DNA from 3 places in the Paenibacillus sp. SEL1 genome. Region 2 is predicted to be linked to each of the others. Evidence: riboswitches for the same ligand, from Rfam matches in the RefSeq annotation. Region 2 holds a riboswitch; each other region holds the start of a gene.

Region 1 (2,319 bases), 1.8 Mb from region 2:
CGCAAATAAAATAAGGCTAATCGTCACGAGCTCTGCACCAGCCGGAAAGGCACTGGAAAACGCATGCTGGGTCATCAGACCTCCATCGTCATTTCCACTCCATATTCCCGTAACCAGCAACGTAAATCCCGTCAGATTACAAATAATCATCGTATCAATAAATACGCCTGTCATGGATATCAGCCCTTGTTCTGCAGGCCATTTCGTCTTAGCAGCTGCTGCTGCAATTGGCGCACTTCCCAAACCGGCTTCATTAGCAAAAATACCTCTGGCAACTCCGCTTCGCATCGCCAACATAATCGTCGCTCCGGCAAATCCACCCGTTGCAGATGTGGTCGAGAAGGCCCCTTGTAATACTAAAGCAATCGCATGAGGAAGCTCTCCTGCAAACTTAATGAGTACAATTAAGCAAACTACGATATAGAGCCCCGACATGAATGGAACAATCTTTGTGGATACCTTGGCAATACTTTTGAGTCCTCCAATCGTAACAACAGCCGTTAACACGGAAATAATGATCGCTGTAACTACCGTTGGCACTCCAAAGCTACTTTCCGTCGAAGAAACGATAGCCTTTACTTGCGGAAAAGTACCGATTCCAAATAGGGCTACAAGAACACCAGAAAAGGCAAACAACATCGCCAGCGGCTTGAAACGGCGGCCAAGTCCGTTTTCAATATAATACATCGGACCACCCGAAAATTGTCCGTTCCGGTCTTTAACACGGTATTTAACGGATAATAATCCTTCCGCATATTTGGTTGCCATCCCGAAAAAAGCTGCAACCAGCATCCAGAATAATGAACCGGGCCCACCCAGCTTGATTGCTGTCGCCACGCCAACAATACTTCCTGTACCTACAGTAGCTGCCAGTGCCGTACTCAATGCTCCGAAGCTGCTTACATCTCCACTACCTTCGTCCGGCGCTTTACCAATTAGCTTGAGCGCCAAAGGCAATCGAATAACCTGAAGCAGCTTCAAACGGATCGTTAGCCACAACCCCGTGCCCATTACGAGAATAAGAAGCGGCGCTCCCCATATCCAGCTGTCAATCGTTTCTAATACATGTACCAAATTCATTTCAACCCGCTCCTCCAGCATATTAGAAAACAAAAAAGAGTCAAATCAGCTGATTCGACTCCTGGAGAGGTTAAAGGCACGAAAAAATACAACCATCTTGTGCAGGTTACTACCTCTAATAGCTCATAAAAAAGCCTAGGGTATTCCCTGTCACAGGTTATTCGCGTCTCTGTCCTTTTGCCTGAGAGTTTAAGCAGATGTTCTCTGCGGTGCACCTTCGGCGCCCAATTAAGGGTCTCTCCAGAGTTCTGTCCGTTTACGGTCCCCGCTTGTTGCTGTAATCAGCCTAAGCACCTGAGAGTTTTGCCCCTTCGGTCGGAACTTTCGTTCCATCTCCCGCAAACATCAACCAGACATATGAAATTTTTATTCATTATACAGAAAACTTTCAGCTTATTACAAGTGAAAAGTTTGTGAAGCCCTCTGAAATATTATTATGTCTATCAAAAAAGCGGGTACAGCAAATTTCATCCTTAGGATGTCTTCTGCTATATCCGCCCGAGATGATATGGAATTACAATTCTTCACCATTGGTTGCTATCACATTTTTATACCAGTTAAATGAGTCCTTTTTGGAGCGTTTGAGCGTTCCGTTACCGTCATCATCCAGATCAACGTAAATAAATCCGTAGCGCTTGGACATTTCAGAAGTAGACATGCTCACAAGGTCGATAGGACCCCAGCTGGTGTAGCCAAGCAGATCAACACCGTCGGCAATCGCTTCCTTTATTTGGGCAATATGCTGACGCAAGTAATCAATGCGATACGTGTCATGCACAAAGGTCAATAACCACACCGCCACCGGTGAACGGGCTCATGGTCATTACATTGATTTCATTAAAGGTCAGCCAGTATTTTTACTTTATCCTTATAGCGTGTAAACACCGTTTCGGCATAATTTACGTAATGCTGTATGACTTCACGTCCCAGCCAACCATTATACTTCTGAGTCAGACCTAGCGGTGTTTCATAATGTGACAATGTTACCAGCGGTTCAATACCATACTTGCGCAGCTCATCAAATACATTGTCGTAGAATTGCAATCCTGCTTCATTCGGCTCGGCATCATAGCCATTCGGGAAAATCCGCGACCAGTGGATGGACATACGAAATACTTTAAAGCCCATTTCAGCGAACAATGCAACCTAACGATAACCGTTCTCCTTTGAAATGCATTGACAGATACTTTAAAATAGACGTAATGCCTTCATAAGTCATCCTAATCGTTGTAACGCGTT
Region 2 (2,319 bases):
AATTTTGCTGCCGATCAGCTCAGGATGGCCTGACAGCCCAAATTGCCCTCTATACGCTGAAGTCAGCTGTACATCCAATAGATTAGACGTATTACGTTCATTTGCCTGATCGGCAATCAGTACGTTAAAATCATTCGCGAACGGAGAAGAAAAGTTAGCCGTTTTCGATCCGGTAGCATGTCCGACAATGAAGCCTTCCACCGTCACCGTACCTCCACTGCTTTGGCCCTGAAGTGCTTCGGCTACTGTCGATGCTCCCTCTGCCTTGACCTGACCGAGTGGAACGAAGATCCCGATCAGCAGTGATACGATTGCTGCTAGATGCAGCATCCCTTTTAAGCGTGAACCTGTGAACCGCAAGCCTTTTACCATACGTCAATATCCCTCCTATGTTTTCCATAAATGTACTTGTCCTTTATCAGATTAGCCGCCAATCTTCTAATTCCTTCCTGATTTCATCCATAATTATGTAAATTTTAATCTTTTTTATTGGAAACGCACCTGTTTATGTAAAAATTGAACCCTGTGATTGACACCGAGCACGGCATACATTACCCTAAGAAAGACATGTAGAACGGTATACGCGAATGAAGATGACGGGAGAGTCTGTCCAGGGAGCCTACACTCTGGCGGCACCGAAGGAGCAAGACGCCAGCACCCGGCTGGCGGATAATCTCTCAGGTCCATGTATCGTCATCTGACGCAACTCTGGAGAGAGCGCAAGCCACCCAAGGGGTAAGGCGGTAAGAACACCGCACGAAACTCTCAGGTAACGAGGACAGAGATAAGGGAAACTTCCTTATCCTGTCCTTTTTTGTGCTCACATTGCGCGTCAGCATTAGGAACCGTCATAAACGCGCAAAGACGCGGAAATACCATATAGTATGGTATTAGAACATACAGGGGGCCACACCATGCGTTTCAAAGATGTATTTTCCATTATCGGCCCGGCCATGACCGGACCTTCCAGTTCACACACCGCAGGCGCGGTGCGACTCGCACGCGTTGCCCGGCACTGGCTCGGAGCGCAGCCTGACCGTGCCCGCATGACATTATACGGCTCCTTTGCCGATACGTATAAAGGACACGGTACAGATCTGGCGCTCATCGCAGGACTGCTTAATTACGATACGGACGATCACCGGATTCCCGATGCCGAGCAATGGGCCGAACAAGCCGGGATGGCCGTGGAATTCGCCGTTAGCGGACTCCCCGCCCCTCATCCGAACACTGTCCGTTTCGAGCTGTGGAAGGGCGAGGATCAGCGCACACTGTTGGGCTCCTCCATCGGCGGCGGCAGCATCCATGTCCAGCAACTGAACGAATTCCGGGTCAATCTGACCGGGGAGCTGCCTACGCTGGTGCTTCTCCACTCAGATAAGCCCGGTACATTGGGCGCGATAACTTCAGCGCTGGGCGCGGCTCACATTAACATTGCCTATATGCATGTGGATCGCAAAGGCCGAGATGGTGAAGCACTTACCGCCATCGAAACGGACAGTCCACCTACGGCTGAACTGATCGCAAAACTGCGCTCTTTGCCTCATATGTATGAAATTAAAATGATTAATTTGAAAAAAGGAGCTGAATCCGATGCGGTTTAGCCATTTGCATGAGATCAGCGCTTTATGCGCTGAAGAATCCACCACGATTGGCCGCTTGATGATTCAAGAGCAGGTACAAGAAACGAATACAACGGAGGAAGAAATCTTCCGTCAAATGTCTGATTATTATGAAGTCATGAAGGAAGCCGTTCATCGCGGACAGACACAAGACACCGTATCCCGCAGTGGATTGACGGGCGGGGACGGCAAGCGCCTAGCCGAGTATCTGCGGGCAGGGGAAACCTGCTCCGGTGATGCCTCCGCGCTCGCCATGGCTTATGCCCTCTCCGTGTCGGAGGTTAATGCATCTATGGGTCGCATTGTCGCCACGCCTACCGCAGGCTCATGTGGGGTTATCCCTGGTGTATTCATCAGTGCGCAGGAACGGTTCGGCTGGGATGATGAGCATATGGTGAACGGCCTGTTCGCCGCTGGTGCTATTGGCTACGTGATCGCCAACAACTCCTTCATTTCTGGCGCCGAGGGAGGCTGTCAGGCTGAGATTGGCTCAGCTATCGGGATGGCCGCTGGCGCTATGGTCGAGCTGCGCGGTGGTACGCCTGAACAGGCTGTTCACGCCGTGGGTCTCGCCCTTAAGAACACGCTCGGCCTGATTTGCGACCCCGTCGCCGGACTCGTGGAGATTCCGTGCATCGTGCGCAACGGGCTGGGAGCCGTGACTGCACTTGCCGCAGCAGATATGGCTTTGGCGGGT
Region 3 (2,319 bases), 1.9 Mb from region 2:
CAATCCGCAACGTCCCATCCGCTGTGCGCTGAACCCACTCATGTTCGTCTGTATACCAAAGTTGCTGCTTTACTTCACTCATCCTGTTCCCCTCACTTCCATATGAATAAAATCGCTTTTGCTCACCTGTATTAGACAGGTTAAGATTATGACAACAAGAACACTCATGTCAATAATACTAACAAAAATACTTCATATCACCTCATATGGCGTACTATATAAAAATATGATAGCTTATAACAAACGCTTACATATCCTTATTTATATATTAAATGTTTTTTCTATTGTTTTTGATGACATTTTTATTGACATTTTGAATGAATTTGCGTATTAATGGGTTATAGCAAATGCTTTGGGAAACACCCCGACAACTGCAAACGCGGATGAACGCGGAGGGAGAGACTGCTAAAAAGATTCGCATAGCTGTTGCGGCTTATGAAACATAAGTTCACGCGAATCGGATCAAGTTGTTATCTGCAAAGCCAGGTAATATACTGTTGATCCCGAAGGTAGCGCCGAAGGAGTAAGCCTGCATTGCAGGTGAATCTCTCAGGCAAAAGGACCTCTGCCGGACGCATCTCTGGAGAGCATTCGCTATTGGAGCGGATCACCCAAGGGGAAACCCGGTACATACCGGGGTAACTTTCTGGTATCAAGGACAGAGCTGAAAAAAGAGTGTAGACTGCCGTCTATACGTTTTTTTCGGCCTGTCTTTTTTGTTTAGCCGATCACACCGGATAGGAGTGGAAAAATGACTAATTTGCGAAAAACACCGCTATATTCGTCCTACGGGACGCAGTCTGGGGTTCGTTGTATTGACTTTGGCGGCTGGGAGCTCCCCGTTCAGTTTAGCGGCATTCAAAAGGAGCATGAGGCCGTCCGGCAACGTGCGGGTTTATTCGATGTATCGCATATGGGCGAATTTTTGGTTGAAGGCAAAGAGGCCGAAGCTTTTCTGCAAAGGATGACCACGAATGATGTCAGCCAGTTGGAACCAGGTCAGGCACAATATTCACTCCTGTGTTACCCCGATGGAGGGGTAGTAGACGACCTGCTTGTTTACTGCAAAGGACCGGAGCGCTACATGCTCGTTGTGAACGCCTCTAACATCGATAAGGATTGGGATTGGCTAATTCGCCATATGCCTGCATCCGTTCACATGGAGAATGTGTCTGATGCGATAGCATTGCTGGCGTTGCAAGGACCGGAAGCAGCACGTATTGCCGCAGCCGTGGCAGATACGGACATTACGAATCTGGCATCTTTCCGCTTCCATGAGAATGTGCCATTGTTCGGAGCAAAAGCACTCGTCTCACGAACCGGATATACGGGTGAAGACGGTTTTGAATTTTACGTACCTGCCGCGGAAGCAACAGCCATATGGGAGGGTTTGCTTCGTTCCGGTGAGTCGTATGGGCTGATTCCCGCTGGACTTGGTGCTCGGGATACCCTACGCTTTGAGGCACGGTTGCCGCTGTACGGACAGGAGTTATCTGCCACGATTTCACCACTCGAAGCCGGTCTAGGGTTCTTCGTCAAGCTGAATAAAGGAGATTTTATCGGTAGAGAAGCACTGCAACGTCAGAAAGATCAAGGGATTCCTCGCAAATTGATCGGGCTGGAAATGATGGATCGCGGTATCCCACGCGCCCATTACCCGGTATTCGCAGAAGGACAACACATCGGTGAGGTCACAACGGGGACTCAGTCGCCCACCTTGAAGCGTAATCTCGGCCTCGCCTTGGTAGACAGTCGTTTTAGCGCCCTCTCCACACCGCTGGAGGTTGAGATTCGTGGCAAACGCCTGCGTGCCGAGGTGGTGGCAGCCCCCTTTTATAAACGTCCGCGCTGATCTTAAACTCTCTTCATTTCAATAAAGCAAACATGTCAGATATGAACTTCTGGGTTTTCCATCTCACACTTTTTTATTAGCTAATTTACGATTTAAATTTTGCTTTTCGAAAGGAGCCAGAACCTATGAAGCAGCATCGTTATCTCCCTATGACTGAACAGGATCAAACCGAAATGCTGCGTGTGGTCGGCATTTCATCCATCGATGATTTATTCAGTGACATTCCAGAGGCCATTCGATATCAAGGGGAACTCCCTCTTTCTTCTCGACTCGACGAGAGAGCCTTAACCCGCCACTTGGCCGAGCTGGCTGGACACAACGCCAATACAGACACACATGCCAGCTTTCTTGGCGCAGGAATTTATGATCATCATATTCCGTCTGTCATCCAGCACATCACTTCACGCTCGGAATTCTATACAGCCTACACCCCCTATCAGCCGGAAGTAAGCCAAGGCGAGCTACAA

The links. Region 2 has a riboswitch for glycine ahead of sdaAB (L-serine ammonia-lyase, iron-sulfur-dependent subunit beta). Riboswitches for the same ligand answer to the same signal wherever they lie in the genome.
Region 1: another riboswitch for glycine. It lies ahead of ACYCSE_RS03055 (alanine/glycine:cation symporter family protein); the one in region 2 lies ahead of sdaAB (L-serine ammonia-lyase, iron-sulfur-dependent subunit beta).
Region 3: another riboswitch for glycine. It lies ahead of gcvT (glycine cleavage system aminomethyltransferase GcvT); the one in region 2 lies ahead of sdaAB (L-serine ammonia-lyase, iron-sulfur-dependent subunit beta).

What each region holds. Positions count from the first base shown of each region.
Region 1 is NZ_CM137723.1:675,759-678,077, forward strand. It holds gene ACYCSE_RS03055 (alanine/glycine:cation symporter family protein) at 1-1,080, opposite strand, end outside; glycine riboswitch at 1,240-1,334, opposite strand; glycine riboswitch at 1,353-1,429, opposite strand; partial or broken gene ACYCSE_RS03060 (glycoside hydrolase family 1 protein) at 1,595-2,226, opposite strand.
Region 2 is NZ_CM137723.1:2,435,917-2,438,235, reverse strand. It holds gene ACYCSE_RS11185 (DUF6359 domain-containing protein) at 1-372, opposite strand, end outside; glycine riboswitch at 588-703, shown strand; gene sdaAB (L-serine ammonia-lyase, iron-sulfur-dependent subunit beta) at 915-1,604, shown strand; gene sdaAA (L-serine ammonia-lyase, iron-sulfur-dependent, subunit alpha) at 1,594-2,319, shown strand, end outside.
Region 3 is NZ_CM137723.1:514,466-516,784, forward strand. It holds gene gcvH (glycine cleavage system protein GcvH) at 1-82, opposite strand, end outside; glycine riboswitch at 477-575, shown strand; gene gcvT (glycine cleavage system aminomethyltransferase GcvT) at 752-1,852, shown strand; gene gcvPA (aminomethyl-transferring glycine dehydrogenase subunit GcvPA) at 1,978-2,319, shown strand, end outside.